Linked DNA regions of Desulfosarcina ovata subsp. ovata. The protein of the gene in region 1 interacts with the protein of each later gene in a pairwise test. Links are inferred from orthologs where the notes say so. Each region holds a gene or a part of one and is shown on either strand. Other genes may lie near its edges.

Region 1 (9,538 bases):
GTTCCCACCACCAGCGTCAGTTTCAACCCGCCGTGCAGCAGCGGCAGGCGTTTGGCCGCAAACGGCAGTTGATGGGCCAATTTGCGCTCGGGTGCGATCAGGGCCACCTGCCAGCCTTTGAAATGCCGCCCCAGGTGCCGGCCGATCGCCATGAACAGCTCGCCGGCCTGCGTGGCCGATCCGATACGGATGCCATAGGGTGGGTTGATCGTCACCAGGCCAGGCCCTTCACCATACTGATCCCCTCGGCAATCAAAGATATTTTTGGGGGTGACCCGGACCGCATCGTCCATGGCGTTGCCGGCAATGGTCTTGGATAGCCGTGCGCAGGCTCCGGCATCGATATCCGATGCAAAAATTCGCGGCCGGTCCAGGTGCACTACCTGTTCTTCTGCCTCCCGTTTCAAAAATGCCCACTGGTTTTCGCTATACGCCGGCCAGCCCTGGAAGGCAAACGGCCGGTTCACCCCCGGGGCCATGTGCTTGGCCTGCATGGCCGCCTCCAAGGAGAAGGACCCGGACCCGCACATGGGATCCACCAGTGGGTTCGATGGATCATAGCCGGCCGCCATGAGAATCGCCGCGGCCAGGGTTTCCCGCAGGGGAGCCCGGGCCGCCCCCATCTTGAAACCGCGTTTGTAAAGGGGCTCGCCGCTGCTGTCCAGGGAGAGGGTGAGACGATCTTCCACAAGGCGCGCGAAAAGGGTCTGCGGGATGCCGGTCCCCGGAGACGACGGTGGTGCTGCATTCAGCCGGCGGGCAATGCCCGACCGAATGGTCTGGGCGATGGCCGCGGTGTGGTAGAGCCGGGAACGGTGGCTGCTCACCTTGATTGCCGGCAGGGGCCCCGGTTCCAGAAAAAGCTCCCAGGCGATCTCGGCGCTTTTCTTTTCCAAACGGCGCCGGTTGGTGGCACGGAAGTCACCAATGCGCATGAGCACGCGCGTGGCCGTGCGCAGGTACAGGTTGGCGCGTAGGCAGTCCATCAGACGGCCGGTGAAGCCGATCCCGCCCGCTTCGACCGTAACGCCAGCCGGGTCGAGCCCCAGATCGATCAGCTCCTGGCGGCAGCCCGCCTCAAAGCCGGGTGGCACAGCGGCAAAGTATTCCCGGGTTCTGCCGGCCACATGACGGCGAATCCGTTTCTCAAGGGCACGGCTGCGGATGGTCTCTTTTTCCTCATTCATCGTAAAAGCCCGGGACAGGGAAAGGACTTGATTAAGCACGGCATCAATACTATAGCGCTTTTAAAGCGCCCCCCGATCTATTCGTCTTGCGCTTTGTTGATTTACCCTGAATGGAACCACTGGCGCAATGGCCGTTTCCTCCCAAACGGTTTTACGGGTAAGGATCGGGAATTTTATTAATTGAACAAAATTGCTTGTTCTTGCGCCCGTCTTCCGCGTTGCATCAACGCCCACATACTCCCAGTATGCAACCGTTGATGCGCCTTGAAGACGAACACAAGCCCGGCGCAATTGCGCCCAATTAATTTCATCCCCGATCCTAACCGGAGAGCACCCCTGGCATGTCCACTGTCTTTATTCGGCAAGCAACTTACGAAATGGCAACCATTCGTGGGACGGTTGCCGAAATGCTCTCCTCGGCTGAAGCGCCGGCCATCAGGCCGGGCAGCCGGGTGCTGATCAAGCCCAATTTTCTTCAGCCGGCGCCGCCGGAAAAGGCGGTGACCACCCATCCATCAATCCTGCGCGCCGCTGTCGAGTTTGCCCTGGATCAAGGCGCCCGCGTGCAAATCGCGGACAGCCCGGCCACCGGCAGTTTCACGAAACTGCTCAAAAAAGGCGGTTACACCGAGAGCCTCAAGGGCCTCGAAGTGACCATCGGCCCCTTCGAGCGGACCACTTTGGTGGATGTGGGCGAACCTTTCGGAACGATCGATGTGGCCAGCGACGCCCTGGAAGCCGATGTGGTGATCAACCTGGCCAAGCTTAAAACCCATGCTCAGATGATGCTCACCCTGGGGGTAAAAAACCTGTTCGGCTGTATTGTCGGCCTGGAAAAACCCAAATGGCATATGCGCACCGGTGTGGACCGGCACATGTTCGGCCGCCTGATCGTCAGCGTCTACGAGGCGGTCAAACCGGCCTACACCATCGTGGACGGCATTCTGGCCATGGAGGGACAGGGCCCGGGCAAGAGCGGCACCCCCCGGGAATTGGGTTTGCTGTTCGGCGGCAGGGATGCCCATGCCGTGGATCATGTCATCTGCCTGCAGGTGGGCATGGATCCCGAAACCCTGGAAACCCAGCGCAATGCCAGGGAAATGGGACTTTACGACGGCAGCGTGCACGTCAACGGCGACCTGGCGATTCTGGACGACTTCCAGTTTCCGGAACTGGGCACCCTGACCATGGGGCCCGATTTCTTGGGCCGCTTCGTGCGCCGGTTCGTCATCCAGCAGCCGACGGTGAACAACCAGATCTGCAAACTGTGCGGCGAGTGCTGGAAATACTGCCCGGCCGAGGCGATTTCCTATACCGACCGGGGCATTTCGTTCAACACGGACACCTGCATCCGCTGCTACTGCTGCCTGGAAGTGTGTCCCCATGCCGCCATCCGGGCCAGACAGCCGCTGGCCGGCAGCATCATCGAATGGTTGCGCAGCAAGTTTTGACGCCAAACATCCGAGAACCGGAAATTTGGCCTTTGCCATCAGGCGACAGCCAAAATGGACCGGCGGTCTCCACCCGCCGGCAATGAACTATCCATCTCTCGCCAGTTCATTTTTGATTGCAATCGCTATGGTTTCCAACGTGTAGGGCTTTTTGACAGACTGCCCGACACCCAATTGCTGAGCCTGCTTTACGCGCTCCGTTTCCACATACCCGCTGGCCACGACGGCTTTTTGATGAGGATGGATCTTCAAAATCCGTATTCATTCGGAGCCGCATTGACTCCGCTAAAAACGAAAGGGAGTGAATGATTGACGTAATGTCTGGTCACATAAGCCTGCGCGATGTCGTCATTGGTGTATACCAGGTCCGGTTTCCAGGTATCGATCAATTGCATGGCCTTTTTTTCCCATGCTTTGCATCCATGCTTCACTGTTGTTTCGCTTGGAATCCATTTGAAATATGTTGACTGCGCTGCAGGCAGATTCAGCCCATGTTTGAAGCCGTTCAGCTGGTCTTCGTTCCATTCCCAAACCTGGTGGTAGCTCATGATATGCAGGATTCGCGGTGACGCGGATTCTGAGCCGGCTGCAACTTCCGGTGTGCCGATAACGGCAGAAGCGGCTGTCAGCATTACGGCAATCGATGCGAGGGTACCTGATAGGGTGCATAAGCTTGATCTGTTCATACGGATGCGGATTAGGTACATGCCCGTTCCCCTTCAATTCATGGGTTTCTTCCCGTCAGGCTGTTAAAATTGCCGGAGAAATGATATGGATGCAAAGATTTACCCAGCGACGACGACTTGAGTCGCCGAAAAAAACGTTGTGTGAGAACGCAGTTCTGATAATTCAGAAAACATGCTTTAAATGTAAGTTTAAACGACATTGTTTTGAATGTACATCCCACTTTTGGATCTCAGCAAAAGGAAGGTAAAATATGGCAGGAGGCATCAATAAAGTTATTCTGGTCGGCAACCTCGGTCGGGATCCTGAAATCAGGTACACCCCCGATGGCAGGGCGGTGGCCAATTTTTCGATCGCCACCTCGGAAACGTGGACGGATAAAAACAGTGGCGAACGGCGCGAGAAAACCGAATGGCATCGCATTGTGGTGTTCGGCAAGCTGGCCGAAATCTGCGGCGAGTACCTCTCCAAGGGCCGCCAGGTCTACATCGAAGGCAAACTCCAGACCCGCAAGTGGCAGGGCCAGGACGGCCAGGATCGCTACACCACCGAAGTCGTGGTGGATATGCGAGGCACCATGCAGATGCTCGGTACCCGCGATGGCGGTGGTGGTGGTGCAAGGGGCGGATACAGTGGCGGGTACAGCGGCGGGGCCGGTGCCGGTCCCGGAGGTGGTGCTGGAGCCGGTCGCGGCGCAAACGCCGGCAACAACGGCGGTTACCCGGACCAGGGATATCCCCAACCGCCCTATCCCAACGACCAGGAAGACGATATCCCGTTCTGAAGGACTCCTGACATTCTCTTTGTTACCAACGGTGCATATGTTTGTATATGCACCGTTGTTACCCTTTCCCAGCCAGTCAAGTTCTGGCTGGGAATTGCAAATCACCCCGTCTCCAAAGAAGATTCAGGGCCAATCGTCTGGAGGAGGGTCTCCTTCAATCTGCCTTCCAACAGGGCCGCTTTTTGCGATTTCGCGTCCAGCATGACAAACGTAACATCCGCATCGGCAATCGGTACGGCGCTTTTTTTATTTATGACGGTTTGGCGGATCACCGCTGACCGGCTGCCCACTTTCGAAAGACGGGATTCGATGCAAAGGGTGTCATGCAGAAAAGCGGGGTGTCGATAGTTGATGTTAATGTTGACCACGGTTTCACTACCGTACACATTTTACAACACCTTGATCTAATGAGAAAAATTTTGCAGGTCTCGTTTATCCCTCTGGTGAAATGTCTGCAAGTCATCAGGTATTGGTCCGTTATGAAGTGAGAACGGCAAACCTCGCACCGCGAGATAGGTTATCATCCTGAGGCCAAGCTGAAACAGGCTGAGGTCACATCGATCCGAACGATGGATCTGTTTGTACAAGCCAGTCGAAAAAGCGAGAATCCCAAAAAAAAATGACCCATAAGTATGCTAGGCAACTGGCCATCATCAGTCGGGTTAACCGCTTGGGACAAGAAAGATGGCTCTTGGCGATATTGAACCCTCGGCTTTTTTGATCACTGAAAAACGTTTCAATCGTAAAGCGCTTCGCATAGTAGTCGCATGCTTTTTCAGCCGATTTAAAATTGGTTACCAGGAATATGGGCTCATTGTGATCGCTCCCCCACCAGGCCACCGCAGTTACCGGGCCATATTTTTTGTTGGTGAACTGGCAGTTTTTCATCCCTTTGCAATGGCCCTTGGGCAGTATAGTGGCAAGGATGTCGATCTGAAAAGATTCATTATCGGCGTAGATGGTAATATTATATGCCGTGCGGCAAACATATTTCCACCCAAACTTGGCCAGTGTTTGCTGAAGCGTTGTGCCGTCAAACTCACCATCTCCCAGAAAGATTACCTGACGAGTGGATTCGGGGATCAATGGATGCAGTTTCTTTACCACCTCAACATGCATGTCTTCAGGCAGATGGCCTTTTTTACCCTCAACGATTTTGAAGGCTAGTGGCAACGCGCGGCCATTGTAAATCAAACTGATCATCAAACAAATACACCCGCGTCCAACCAGACTGCCGTCAATGGCCAGGACGATTTCTTCAAGACCAAGGTGGGCCAATACGTTTTGTATGAAGGGTAGAAAGTAGGTTTGCTCGGTAACCTTTTCGTTGATGAGCAGGCGCTTGATGCGTTTTTCGGTGCTGGGCACTTTAATATTTTCGGGTACATTGAGTGCGATCTTTGGTAACTGGGTTTCTTTGCCGATAATGATGCCCGTGATCATTGTTGCCAGCGTGTTCATGTTTCTCAGGAGATTTCCTTTGAGTTCCACCGGGTAGAAAAGTTTGACAAAATCGTTGACTTTTCTATAAATCGATTTGCAGTCATTCATAAGGCCTCCATATTATAAGAGATAATCGTGGAAGCCTAATATATAAAATGACTGGTGGAATGTCCAGAATTATTATATTCTACTATATCATATAGTTATAAGTTTTTTAAAAGTGTACGGTAGTGAAACCACGGTAAACGCAAACCCACCCCTGGCCAGATCTTCAAGGTTCAGTTTGTCGTCAAAAATCGCCCAACGGGCTTCTTCCAGAAACTCCAGATAACGGGCGTTGTTGACATGTCCGAACAAATCCAGATGATACCCTCTTATCCTGATCTCAGTGTTGTGCATTATTTCTCCGCTTTTGAAGTCATCGCGCTTTTCATGTCGTGGCCGGTCAGCGAGTAAGCCCATGCTGCGGATATTCTCCGGCATGTTGGGGCAGGTGGCACACTTCCACGTATTTCCTGCATGAAGGGATGTCAATCCATTAACCCCCCTTTCTTGAATTTTTCCGTCGTATTCAAGGCGGGTTTTTTTACGCATAGTGGGGCTATGTGTGGAAAAGCCCAACGCAGAAGACGGATGAAAAGACAAGCAGGCGGGTATATTCTTTGACAGAAATCGCCTTACTCCGGCTCCGGGGCAACAAACCACTCCTTCTTGCGGTAAACCAGATCCTGGCTGCGGGCGATGAGTGTATCGCTTGTCGCGTCCATCACCGTAATTTCGTAAAGCCCGGTTCGACCGCCCCTGTGGCATTCCCTGGCCTCGGCCACCAAACGGTCACCCACCTTGGACGGGTTGAGAAAGGTAATGCTCACATTGAGGGCCACGGCGGTCTGCCCCCGGGAGTTGCTGGCCGCGGCAAAGGCCAAATCCCCCAACGCAAAAACGACACCGCCATGGGTGATGCCGTGAAAGTTGGTCATCTGTTCGGTGACCGTCAGCGAAACCCGACTGTGCCCCGGTGAAACAATTGCCACTTCAGCGCCAAGAAAACGCATGAACGCATCGTTTTGGATGTGGGCATCGATGGCCGCTGCCCGCGTTGGATCCATCATCATTTCTTCTCCTGGAAAGCGTTGCCTTTCAATTGCCACGCTTTTGGCTGGTCATAGGTAGTCGATCGGCGGAAGTCCTTCCCGCAAGCGTACCGCTTCCAACAGGCCCACCGTACCGGTCATCATGTTGTCACCCCACGGGGCCCCCCATGTCACCGGCACGCGGGCGTCAGCGATCAGCCGCCGCCGGGGCCCGGTGGCCAGAATCATTTCGACCGCATCGTAACCGAAGGCATGGCGGGTGTATGCACCGTGACCGCCTTCATCGAGAATCTGTCGATGGGAAAGCCGGCCCTCGGGAAGCGCCCGGAGAAGCCGGTCCAGCAGCGCGGCAGAGACATCCTTGGTGTGGTATTCAAAAAATCCGCACAGCACACCCGCCTCCATGGCCGCTCCCACCGTATGCGAAGTGGCGATATCGAGCACCAGAATACGCGTTTTGCCATCGGCCTGCCGGTCCTTGGAAGCTCCCAGAATGGCCGCCATGCCCGAATCCATCACATAGACCCGTTCGGCGGGCAGGCCCTCGGCGTCACGGGCAATGGTGGACAGCCGGTTCATGGTTTCCGGCACGTCGCCGGATCGGTAAAGTAAGGCCTGGGGAACCGGATCCGTTTCCAGGGCTGCAGTAAACAGGTTGTGGCGAAAGTCGAGGTGCGACACACCGGCAGGCGCGGCACCGTGATCCTGGGCGCAGATGGCCACGGCATCAAAGGCAAAAGGCACCCCGAAGCCCTCCACGATCTGCTGCAACCGCCCCGGCTGGATATCGGCCGTGCGCACCTGGGCGAAGCGGGTGTCAGTTTTCAACCGGTCGGCCTCGCTGGCCGCAACCACCCGGATACCGTGGGCGCTGACCCGGTCGCGGTCATGATGGATGGTTGCCGCGGCGGGTTCCGACATCACCACCGCTGCGGTTGCCGCACGGTCGATCAGGGCCTGGGAAACCGGCCCGCCCCCCATCTCACCACCGGTCACCAGTAGATCGCCGGTGGTCCTTCGGACGGCATCGGCCAGCACCCGCACCGGTGAGCGAACCACGGCTTTGTAATGCAGATCCTGATCCGTATCGTAGTATAAAATGTCAAGGGTGCCGGCACCGATGTCCAGCATGAGATAGCGTCCCATAAAGTTACTCCTTCATCTGTTTGGGATCGTCAACAATCAGCCCGTCCACCCCCATCGCCAGCATGCCGAGGGTATCGATCGCTCCGTCCACGGCATAGGGAAACACCCGCGCGCCCAGCCGGTGGAATTCTTCCACCTGTGGCCGGGTCAGCACCCGGTAGTCCGGATGCCACGAAAAGGCCTGGAGGCGCCCGTACCAGTCGCGCAAGCGGTCGTCGGCAGACCGTTCCGAAAGCAGTCCCAGGGCGATCCGGTCGTCTCGCTTACGGATATTTTCCAGCATCCGCCACTCGAAACTGGAAATCAGAACCGCATCGCACATCTGCTCGCGATGCGCCAGATCGAGCACCTGGCGCTCCACCGCATTGTCGGGGCCATCCGGTTCAAAGGCCTCCGGTTTGATCTCGATATTCACCAGCAGCCGGCCACGAACCGCCTCCAGTACCTGGGCCAGGGTGGGCAACCGTGCATAACGGAAACGCGGGTCGAACCAGCTGCCCGCATCCAGCTGCGAAAGCTCGGCCAGGGTCAACGTGCTGACCGCCCCGCGGCCATTGGTGGTACGGTCCACTGTATCGTCATGGATCACCACCAACCGGCGGTCCCGGGAGAGGGTGACATCCAACTCGATCATCTGGGCGCCGGCATCACCGGCCCCCATAAAAGCGGGCAGGGTGTTCTCGGGAAAACGGGCGCGAAGCCCCCGGTGGGCGATATACAAAGGCGTTGGCAAGTGATCGATATTCATCTGTTTGGAAAGCCCAGAAGGAGGAAGTCCTTTTCCCGTTAAAAAGGGAGCTATTTCTTCTTTATCACACGGTACAGAACCAAAAGGAGGAGAGCGCCACCGATAGCCAGCAAGAAACTTCCTATATTAAATCCGGTAACTGTTCCAAGCCCAAGAAGTGATCCGATAAAACCACCCACAAAAGCACCTGCTATGCCGATCAAGATAGCATTTGGCATCCAATGTATCAAGATTGAGATTAATTGCAATTGCTTTAAGCTTTTATCCATTGCTCTTCACGGATTACGAAATTACTTGTCATTCACCCATTGAGTTATGAAGGATGATCTTCCCCTTGTATAGCATTCAAGATAATGTTTTTGGGCTACGTTATCGGTCGTCGCGGTATGGTTTATACAGTTTCCTCCCTCTGGCCTTGCCAAAAACATTATCTTAAACACTGATACCAATCGTTACAATCAGGATTTTCATGCGGATGCTTCTCTGGCGAACAGCAAACTCACAGGTGCCGGATGTTCGGCGTACTTTGCAGTGTCAGGTTCGGCAACCTTAGTTTCCAATTCTGTAGCACTCAGTGTTCCACCTTGGTGACTGACACAGCTTGAGGTATGCACTCTTCCGCCTTTCTGTATCCCAGTTCAATCATCTCGGAGGCCCTATCAAATTCTAATGTACGGCATGCATTCCTGGCGATTTCTATGACAATGTCTGGTGGATAAGCAGCAAGCTTCTGGCGTGCTATGGTGTTCTGCATAGCCTCAAACGCCTGAATGGCGATATCGTATACCCCCCAGTCTCGAGAACTCCTGTTTGTCACGGATCCTTCGAGGTGGCTAATGAAATGATTGATCTTTTCACGAAACGAGGAGGACGGGAGTGTTGGAGCACAAGTTATGGCACTCAGCTTTTCTATACTCTCTGCGGGGCCGCCCAGATGGACAGCAATGGTCATGTCCGTCCTATCACCAAACGTCGGCGCAATAGGAACGGGATTTAATATT
Region 2 (9,902 bases), 2.6 Mb from region 1 along the record:
AGCCTGCCGATGAAAGCATTAATGGACCGCTCGTTCTCCCTGTTCAGGAAAAGCGGCGGCGACCTCGCGCACGCCTCCTTTATGGAAGGCAAACGGCAAGCCTTGATCGCCACTGCCGCCGGATCGTTTGCCGATGATGCAACGCCGGCATTGGCCGTTTTTCATCGGCTGGGGCGTTATCACAAGGTGCGGACAGCAGGTTCGCTGTTGGTGTGCAACTGCCGTGACGCCGAACGGTTTGAGGAAGAGATCAGATTCCAGGCCAAGAAATTTGCCCATCAACTGTTGGACCCGGCGAAAAAGCCACACATCATCATGATACCGGGTGACGCGTAAAGCACCTTTACCCGGCACCCCGTCCGGTTGCCGCGTCAATGGCGGGCGGCCAAAAAACGGCCCATCACGCAGACGGCGGACATGGCCGCCACGGCCTCGATGAGTTCGGTCAGGGAAATCTGGCGGTTGAAATCACCCAGATGGGGACCGCTGGCAATCAGGATGTCCTTCTCTGCGCGTTTCAGCTGGCCAACGGTTTCATCCGGGACCCCTTTGGACCTTAAAAAATCATGGAACTGCGTGTCGCTCATCTGCTGCTGGTCAACGCGGCGGAGCCGTTCGGTCATGTATCGATCCATGCCCATCTCCTCGATCATGCGGGCGACCAGCCGGTCCGGATCCAGCGGCAGGTCCGGCGGCGGTGCCGTCCCCGCAAATCCGCTGTAGTACCCCCCGAAAATATCGCCAATCATCGATTTCAGCAGGTGCGGATCGAACAAATCCCGAGTGTCCACGGGGGTGCCTGTTTCGGTCAGGCCCTTTCTGGAACTGTCACGGCAGCGGAAATGGCTGCCAGCCACCAGCAGCAGACTTAAAAAATGGCTGCCGATCTGACGGTACAAGAGGTGGCTTTCGCCACCAACGGATTCCAGGTGCTCGAAATCGCGCAACCCGGACAACCCCAGATTCGGAAAGGCGCAGGAATCCAGCCACTGGTCCAGGCGGCCGGCACGGAACCACTGGTAGCGTCCCTGGTCGTTACGGCGCATGCGTTGGGTACGGTTGTGAAACAGGGGGATCGGTGCATCGTGGATGATTCCCCGGGCAGCGAGGTGGCCCATGAGAAAGGCATTGCGGGCAAGCATTTCCCGGGCACACGGGCCATCGACCCGGGGATGGTTGGGGTAAACAAAGTAGTCGCGATGGGCCACGAAGGCGATGGCCAGTTTCCCGGGATGCCGCGTAAGCGTGCTCGGAGGGGCCAGGGGGAGACGAGCCAAACGAAACACCGGCTGCCGGCGGATCCTCAGTGGTTCCGGAATGTGGAAACGGCAATCCACCGCGTAGTCCGGCCGATGCAGCGTTTCCATCCATTGGATCTCCTTTTGCAGGTCTTCAACCCGATCATCCTTTTTTGCCAGTTTGACCACCAGCAGCCGGTTTTCCCGGGACAGCGGAGTGACCAGGCTGCGGCCGATGTACCAGGGCGTTCCAACCGGGGTCAGCGCTTTGGCCTCGAAAAGTTCCCGCCAGGCGACGGGCGGGGTCGATGACGGCCGGTTGCCCACTGGTTGCGGGCCGTGAATGTTTACCGGCAGGCTGCCCAGGGCTTCGGCCACACCACGGTGGGCACTCCCTCGGGTTTGCCGGAGCAGGCCCTCGAGGCTGACCAAGGCCCGGGATCGCATGCCGTTTGCACCCGGTGCGCAGGCCATGTCGCACATGACGCATGCGGCCTCCCGGAAGAGAAAGTAGCTTTGCCGGACCCGGCTGAAGGCATCCGATCGCAGGAGCTGTTCCAGCGCGGTGATGGTCTCCCGGTCAAGCGTCCCCGGTTCTTTTCGCGCCAGGCGTCGCAGGTCGGTGACCGCATGGTACTTCGCGATAAAATCGAAGTGGACACCGGTCAGCGCCGCTTCGGCCTGCTTTTTGATGGAATGCGATGGGGGCATCGTTCAATACGTGAATCGCTTTTTTAAAGGGGGCAGCAAAATCGACCGAACGGTTATCCCAAGCCGAGCATGGCCTCGATTTCCGCCAGCCGGTCGATATGATGATCGGCCTTGAGATCCGGATTGCGGTAAGCCACAAAAGCGATCCCGGCGGCGATGGCGGCGGTTTCATCCACCTCGGAGTCGCCGATATAGAGCACCTCTTCCGGTCGGACACCAAAGTGGTCAACCACCTTATTGAGGGATTCGGGGTGCGGTTTGGGAAACCGGACATCCATGGCACAGACCACCAGGTCGAAAAGATGCTCGATATGGTTATCGGCCAATACGCGGGCCATGGTGTCGGTGCGGTTGGTGGCCACGGCGGTTTTGTAGCGCGGGCGTAATTTTTCCAGCAGGGGCACCAGCCCCGGCTCCATCTCCATCAACCGCAGAAAGGGCAGGTAGCCCATCTGTTTGCGAAAAGCATGCGCCGCCTGGCGGGCGGCCTCATCGGGAATCATGTATGCCAGGGCGGCGTCAACGGTCTGCATGTGGCTGTAATTGGCCTGATCGGGGGTCATCTCCGGCAGACCGACATGACTGAGCACATGGTTGTAGTATGCCTGATTGGCTTTGCGGGAATCGAACATGACCCCATCACAATCAAAAGCGACGACTTTCGGATGCTGCTTCACAAAAAGGCTCCTGTAGGCGAATAAAAAGCACCGACCGGGCGGTGTCGGTGCTTTTTGATGGCTTGTTGTGGGCGGGGTTATCGCCGGGCAACCGCCTTCTAACTGCCGCTGGATTGCGGCTTGGACGGATCCGGGTTTGCCGCCGGTGGTGCCGCTGCCTTGATCTGCCCGTAAATCGGCACGCTGATGGTGGGCTTGATGGTGCTGTCCGTGGTCAGGATCACCGTGTCGGCATAGCGACCGGCAGCGGTTTTCTTGTTCTCGATGGTCAGCAGATACCCGTCCCCTTCGGTGGCTTTGAGTTCTTTCAGGGCAAAGGCGATGTCCTTACCGTTACGCGCCTTGGCCTCGACAATGCGAAACGGATAGGCCTTTTCGCGGGTAATGGTGATCGACTTGCTGATATGGCTGCCGGCCGGGCCAACCAAGCGTGCGTAAGCCGGATTCAAGCGGACAAATTTGAGAACGGATCCGGTCAGGGTCAGGGTGATCCGCCGATTGTCCGGATCGTTGGTGTAAACCGCTATATTCTTTTTAAGGTCTCTGCCACCGTAACCGCTGGTGTTGACTTTGATGCTGATGGTTCCCTCGCCACCGGCGGGGATCTGCCTCGGGTAGGAGGCGACCGAGCAGCCTCAACCGGTTTTTACCTGGTGAATGTCCAGCATGGCGCGGCCGTCATTCTTGACCTTGAAATCGTGGGTGACCTGGGTTCCATCCACCACCGGCTCAAATTTATAGTGTCGATCGGCCATCACGGCGCCGGGACGCTCCGCCGGGGTCGCCGCTGCCGGCGGGTCGGCGGTCTGGCTGGATGCGGAAACGGCCGCCGGAATCGTGGCCAACATTATCAATGCGCTGGCCAGCGCAAACGTTCGCAAGTTCATGTTGTTCTCCTTTTGGGGAAAAGACGCTTTCCCGTACCTTCATAAATACTTGGTTCCTATGTTTAAGCCGTGCCTCCAGTCCTGTCAAGCAATGCGAAAGGAAAAAATGAGGCACCGGTGGCAACGTCCGGTTTACCGGCAGGATGAGGCCAGGGGATCTACATCAGGGAAAAGGGGTCCACATCGATGGTCACCCGCACATCGCGCCTGGTGGGGAGCGCGTTGGGACCCAGCATCAGTTGGTTGACGAATCGGTGCAGGCGGGCGGTGTCCGGGCTTTTGATCAACATCTGCCAGCGATGCTGGTTGGCAATCCTGGCCAGGGGCGCTTCAATGGGCCCCATCACCTGGACCTGCCGGTGAAACGGGCCTTCGGGGTGGAGCAGGTCCTGGCAGGCGCTTCCCAATGCCCGCGCATGGATACCAGTTTGCCGGGGATCCCTGCCGGACAGCCGCACGGCGATCATACGGGTAAACGGGGGGTAGCCCAGGGCCTGGCGAAAACCGATCTCCTGATTGAAAAAAGTGACGAAATCCTGGTGCTTGGCGGCCGTGATGCTGAAGTGGTCCGGGTTGAAGGTCTGCAGGATCACCTTGCCCGGCTGCTTGCCGCGACCGGCCCGCCCCGCCACCTGGGCGAGCAGCTGAAAGGTGCGTTCGCCGGCGCGGAAATCCGGGAAATTGAGCGTCAGGTCGGCACACACCACGCCGACCAGGGTAATTCCCGGGAAATCGTGCCCCTTGGCCACCATCTGGGTCCCCACCAGGATGTCGATGTTGCGGTTTTTCAGGTCCTTGAGCAGTTTCACGACGGATCCTTTGCGGGTCATGGTGTCCCGGTCCATGCGGGCGACCCGCGCCTGGGGAAAAAGCTGGACCATGGCCTCCTGAATTTTTTCGGTGCCTGTACCAAGCAGTTTGATTTTGTCGGAGCCGCAGGCCGGGCAGGTGGATGTGGCCGGCCGGGAAAAGCCGCAGTAGTGGCAGCGGTACGCATTGGCCTGTTTGTGCAGGGTCAGCGAGATATCGCAATTTTTACAGCGTAGCGGCTGGCCGCAATGGGCGCAGATGGGGAAGACGGAAAACCCCCGCCGGTTGAGAAAAATCAGCGTCTGGTGTCCGTCGTCCAGGGTCTTCTGGATCTCCTGCTGCAAAAGGGGAGTAATGTAGCGGCGGATGCCGCGTTCGTCCCGGATCTGCGAAAGATCCACGGTCTGGATGACCGGCAGCGGCTGACGGTTGACCCGCCTGGTCAGCCCGACCGTCGAATATTTACCGATGGCCACGTTGTGCCACGACTGCACCGACGGCGTTGCCGACCCCAGCACGGCCAGTGCGTTCTGGTGGCGCGCGCGGACAACGGCCAAATCCCTGGCGTTGTAACTGAGGCCGCCATCCTGTTTGTAGGCGGCGTCGTGCTCCTCGTCGACAATGATCAGCCCCACTGTTTCAAACGGTGCGAAGATGCAGGATCGGGCACCAATGGCGATGCCGGCCTCGCCCCTGGCCACACGCAACCACTGATCGTAGCGCTCCCCCCGGCTCAGTCCGCTGTGCAGCACGGCCACGGTCTCACCGAAACGGGCCCGGAAACGGCGTTCAGTCTGGGAGATAAGTGCAATTTCCGGAACCAGCACCAGGACATGCAACCCCCTGTCAACCGCCTGGCGGGCCAGCTGCAGGTATACTTCGGTCTTGCCGCTGCCGGTCACGCCGGCCAGCAAAACGGTCCGAAACCCTTTTCCCAGAAGCGGTGTCATCCGGTTGACCGCCTCGGCCTGCTCGTCGGTGAGCACCGGCGGCCGATCCGGATCGATGGGATCTCCGAAAGGATCCCGGTAAACGGGATGATCCTCGATGCGGACCATCCCGGCCTTTTGCATGGCCCGCACCAGGGACGCGGCGGTGGGAACCCGCTTGCTGAGATCCGGAACACTCAGTCCCCCCTGTTGCCGCAGGAGGTCCAGAATCGCCTGGCGTTGGGGAGAGATCTTTCCTGACTCGGCAACGCCTTCGGCAAGGCGGACCATGCGGATCGTTTTGCGGCGGACCTGTCCTCCCTTGATCTGGCGTTCCACCACCAGCCATCCGCGCTGACGCATCTGATGAATCAATGCCCATGGCACGCGCTGCCCCACATCTTTCTTCAGTTGACGGAAATCCATGGGCCGCTTTGTTAGCGCCGTCAGAACCGTTTTCTCCAGAGGGGAGACGGCATCCGAGGTGAGGGCGGCCATCCCCGGCGGACAGAGGGTCATGACGGCGATATCGGTCAGATTCAGGCCGGCCGGCAACGCCGTGCTGATCACCTGGCCCAGGGGATACATGTAATAGGTGGCAATCCACTGGAAAAACGGGACCATCGCCGATGAAAAAAGCGGTGCGTCGTCAAGAACGTCGAGGATGTGCTTGAGCGTGGTGGAATCCGGTTCTGAGCTGGATCCGATCAGATAGCCGGTGACCGTGCGGCTGCCGAAGGGAACCAGGACCCGTTTTCCCGTGCGGATCAGCGCCAAAAGATGGTCCGGAACTGTATAACTGTAACAGTCCATGACCGGCAGGGCCACGGCAACGGAAACAATCGGTCGATGCGGACGGATTGGTTTTTGCTTGACAGGGGTCACGGCATATTTTATTTATGAATTCATCATGTTGCGGACGTTTTGCGTGATTTTTAACGCTATTGGCTACCCCTTTTCGACGGTTTCATTGAAAAGGCCCTGATCATATCACGCATTGAAAGCGTTCCCAATACCTGCTACGTTTTTTGCATGGGACCGATCGTCGCCCATCCGGCGGAGGGTCCGCATCCACCAACCATGGAGGAAAATGGTATGAACGAAATCATTACATTCAAACGCCTGATCGTCCTCATCACCGTGCTCAGCCTGATCGCGGTGCCCTGTGCCAGTTGCTTTGCCCAAAACCTGGAACAAGACCCTGAAATCATCGCCGGGACAATGGCCGGTGATGCCCTGCTGGCCAGGCCGCTGGGATTTTGTGCATTGGTCATCGGTAGTGCGCTATTTGTCGTTTCACTGCCATTTTCCGCGACAGGCGGCAACGTCAAACCCGCTTTTGACCGGCTGATGGCGGATCCTGCCATGTTCACCTTTAACCGGCCATTGGGCGAATTTTAAGATCCACCGCTCCAAGAATCGGGCAGGCGCGCCATCCCCGACCGGGTTCCGACGCCTTTGTTTTTCAATTCACCCCCAAAACGATTCCCGCGCATTGACCGTCGGGTATAAAAAGGAGGCCGTGTGCCCGTCCATCTCGTCAAACACCCACTGATTCAACATAAAATCGGCCTGATGCGCGTTCATGACATATCTACCAAACAATTCCGCGAGTTGGCCAGCGAGGTGGCCGCGCTGCTGACCTATGAGGCCACCAAGGACCTCGAGACGGAAACCATCACCATCAAGGGGTGGGCCGGCGATGTGGTGGTTGAAAACATCAAGGGGAAAAAAATCACGGTCGTACCGATTCTGCGTGCCGGCCTGGGCATGATGGACGGGGTGTTAAACCTGATTCCTTCGGCCAGGGTGAGTGTGGTAGGGCTCTATCGAAACGAAGAGACCCTGGAGCCGGTTCGCTATTACGTCAAGATGACCAGCAATGTGCAAGACCGGATCGCCCTGATTCTGGATCCCATGCTGGCCACCGGCGGAACCCTTATGGCCACCATCGATCTGTTGAAAGAGGCCGGCTGCACGCAGATCCGGGGGCTTTTTCTGGTTGCGGCCCCCGAAGGCCTCGACCGGCTGACCAAGGACCATCCCGACGTGGATGTATATGTTGCTGCAATAGATGAAAAACTTAATGATATCGGGTATATTATTCCTGGCCTGGGCGATGCCGGAGATAAAATTTTCGGTACCAAGTAACCCCGGCGGTATGGTGTTTAAAACGGATGTATGAAAACGCCCGGCGGCAGCGGGCGTTTTTTTACTTGGCCGCATTGAGGGAAAAACCATGAAAATTTATACCACTACCGGCGATCGGGGAAAGACCAGCCTTTTCAGCGGCGAGCGGGTCCTGAAAAACAATCCCCGTATCGTTGCCTATGGTGACCTGGACGAACTCAATTCGGTGATCGGTTCCGTGGTCGCCGCCATCGGTCAGGAACACCAACCCGTCAAGGATGAGCTGCAGGGGGTGCAGGGTCTGCTTCTGGACGCCGGCGCCTGGCTGGCCACCACACCGGGCGCGGCCTCGGCCCGATTTCTGAAACCCTTTGACGACAAACCGGCCAAACAGCTTGAGGCGGCCATCGACCGAATCAGCGACGAACTTCCCGAACTGAAACAGTTCATCCTGCCCGGCGGGCATCTTTCCGCCGCACTGGCCCATGTGGCCCGCACCGTCTGCCGGCGCACCGAGCGGCGGGTCCTCGACCTCGTCGAGGGGGAAGGCGAAGATGCCGGTCTCACCGGAACCATGCAGCAGATCCTGGTGTTCCTCAATCGGCTTTCCGATTATCTCTTCTTGGTCGCCCGCTATTGCAATCACCTGCATGGGTGCGCGGACACGCTGTGGAAGGCGTAATGCATCCAGACCGTTTAACGGCTCTTTGTCGAGACCTATGATTGATCTGCGCCCACGGCGAGTTGCTGTCGGATGGAGGGATGGCGCACCGCTTACAGGGGCTGGAAGACCATCCGTTTCTCACTGTTGTTGTATTGGACCATTTTGGCCTTCAGGGTTTGCTCCTCCCCGAAAATGTTGACCAGGTGCATCCCGTCGGCCACCTCTTCGATCAGATCCACATTCTCCATGATTTTCTCTTCCGCGCCGTTTTTCATTATGAAAACATTGACATCACACATAAGGGTCTCCCTGCCGGTTATGCTCTGCGCCGTTGGCTGACAAAGCGGATGGTTGTTTCTGACGGACCATTGGAATCGGGTGCATTGTGGACAAAATGGCGATCAAATGCAATACTCGCTTCGGCGGAGTGGTTAGAAATAAAATGGTGATGATTAAAGTGAAATCAAGCCATCCGGTGTCCGTGGCATGATAAAAAAGCACGGGTTCTGCAGAATCCGGTGGGATGGGTCAATATGATAATCAAACACGCTGCCAAAGAGGCATTGGTGATCGTTCTGGCTGCCGTGGTGGTCGCCATTGCGGTGTATGCCATCCGGCCGGATAAAATCGGAATCCCGGTGGCCGTCCGGACCGGTAGCGAGGACGCCGATCACGCTGCCCAGCCGGCCATGCCATCCGGTTTCTCTGAAATTGCTCTTGATGAGACGAAGCGGCTGTTCGATGCGAATGCGGCTATTTTTGTCGATGCCCGGCAGGATGTGGATTTTGACGCCGGGCATATCCGTGGTGCGCGCAATCTGGTGTTTGCCGATCAGGACCGCTGGCTGCCGGACTTCCTTGCCACCACCGATCCGGCGACTGTGATCATCACCTATTGTGACGGCGAGCACTGCCATCTCGCGCCGGAGCTTGCGGATCTTCTCTTTTTCAACGGATTCGATCATGTCTTTTACTTGAAAAATGGCTGGACACGCTGGCGGGAAAGCGGGTTTCCGGTGGAATAGATATGATTTGTCCCACACCGGCATAACGGTGGCACAGTTCTGATCAAGTATCTCCCCCAAACGACGATAATGGCATTATTGGAAAATCATTGGATGGATGGTTTCCCCGTCCGTCGGTCACCTCCTGAACTGACAGGGAACCCAACAGATTCAGAAAGGATAATGGGGAATGACACAGGTCAACGCCAAGGATTTTATCGAGGAGCTGCGTTTCGATATCCGCGAAAAGGATATGATCAAGGCCAAATTGGTTCTATCCAAAATCGAGTCCGTGGATGACAGTATCCGCAAACTGGCCCTGTTCGAACTCAACCGGGCGGATGACCAGTTTGCCATCCCCCTGATCGTGAGTCTGATTGCCGAGTACCGCAACCTGGCCCGAACCTATCCCCAGCTGCGCGAGATCCTGTACGCCAAGGCACTCTACCACCCGCAAATGCTGCTTTCCATGCTGACGCGGGAATCACGCCGTGAAGACCGTGTGGTGCTGGTGGAGGTGGCCGGAGAAATGCGTCTTGAGGGAGCCGCTTCCCAATTGATGGGAATTCTCAATGAAGACGGCGATGAAGTCGTTATCAAAGCGGTGGTCATGGCATTGGGAATGATCGGCGAGACCGCCGCCACCACCGCCATCTCCGAATATCTCTATTCCGGCAGTCTGGAATTGACCATCGCCGCCATTTATGCCCTGGGCCAGTTGGCCAGTCCCACGGCATTTCAGCGCCTTTCCGAAAAGCTGGGTGCCGACCCGGACCTGGACATCATGATCCTCGACGTATTTGCCACGGATCAGAGTCCGGCGGCCATCGACCGCCTCAACGAAGTGCTCTC

Evidence for each region.
Region 2: the proteins of ssb (region 1) and priA interact in binary tests that used the Escherichia coli proteins (3 or more experiments, as listed by UniProt). The link is inferred for Desulfosarcina ovata subsp. ovata from one-to-one orthologs.

Annotation. Positions count from the first base shown.
Region 1 is NZ_AP021879.1:3,609,956-3,619,493, reverse strand. Bases 2,611-5,340 are described here. They hold ssb (single-stranded DNA-binding protein), read left to right. Parts: upstream 2,611-3,575; coding sequence 3,576-4,106; downstream 4,107-5,340. Other genes in these bases: GN112_RS16015 (transposase), read right to left, coding at 4,659-5,340; GN112_RS16020 (acyl-CoA thioesterase), read right to left, coding at 4,208-4,492; GN112_RS16030 (hypothetical protein), read right to left, coding at 2,887-3,345; GN112_RS16035 (DUF362 domain-containing protein), read left to right, coding at 2,611-2,638. In the rest of the region: GN112_RS16040 (THUMP domain-containing class I SAM-dependent RNA methyltransferase), read right to left, coding at 1-1,187; more of GN112_RS16035, read left to right, coding at 1,565-2,610; more of GN112_RS16015, read right to left, coding at 5,341-5,657; GN112_RS34870 (thioesterase family protein), read right to left, coding at 5,745-6,143; GN112_RS16005 (hotdog fold thioesterase), read right to left, coding at 6,227-6,664; GN112_RS16000 (DUF1786 family protein), read right to left, coding at 6,713-7,789; GN112_RS15995 (glycerophosphodiester phosphodiesterase), read right to left, coding at 7,794-8,537; GN112_RS15990 (GlsB/YeaQ/YmgE family stress response membrane protein), read right to left, coding at 8,588-8,806; GN112_RS15985 (patatin-like phospholipase family protein), read right to left, coding at 9,109-9,538. UniProt on the Escherichia coli protein: Plays an important role in DNA replication, recombination and repair. Binds to ssDNA and to an array of partner proteins to recruit them to their sites of action during DNA metabolism. Acts as a sliding platform that migrates on DNA via reptation.
Region 2 is NZ_AP021879.1:6,204,110-6,214,011, reverse strand. What follows is about bases 3,405-6,498. They hold priA (replication restart helicase PriA), read right to left. Parts: upstream 6,138-6,498; coding sequence 3,672-6,137; downstream 3,405-3,671. Other genes in these bases: GN112_RS27230 (hypothetical protein), read left to right, coding at 6,348-6,498. Outside these bases: GN112_RS27260 (NAD(P)H-dependent oxidoreductase), read left to right, coding at 1-336; GN112_RS27255 (SidJ-related pseudokinase), read right to left, coding at 372-1,949; GN112_RS27250 (HAD family hydrolase), read right to left, coding at 2,003-2,626; more of GN112_RS27230, read left to right, coding at 6,499-6,653; upp (uracil phosphoribosyltransferase), read left to right, coding at 6,777-7,403; GN112_RS27220 (cob(I)yrinic acid a,c-diamide adenosyltransferase), read left to right, coding at 7,492-8,064; GN112_RS27215 (CooT family nickel-binding protein), read right to left, coding at 8,157-8,345; GN112_RS27210 (rhodanese-like domain-containing protein), read left to right, coding at 8,580-9,071; GN112_RS27205 (HEAT repeat domain-containing protein), read left to right, coding at 9,241-9,902.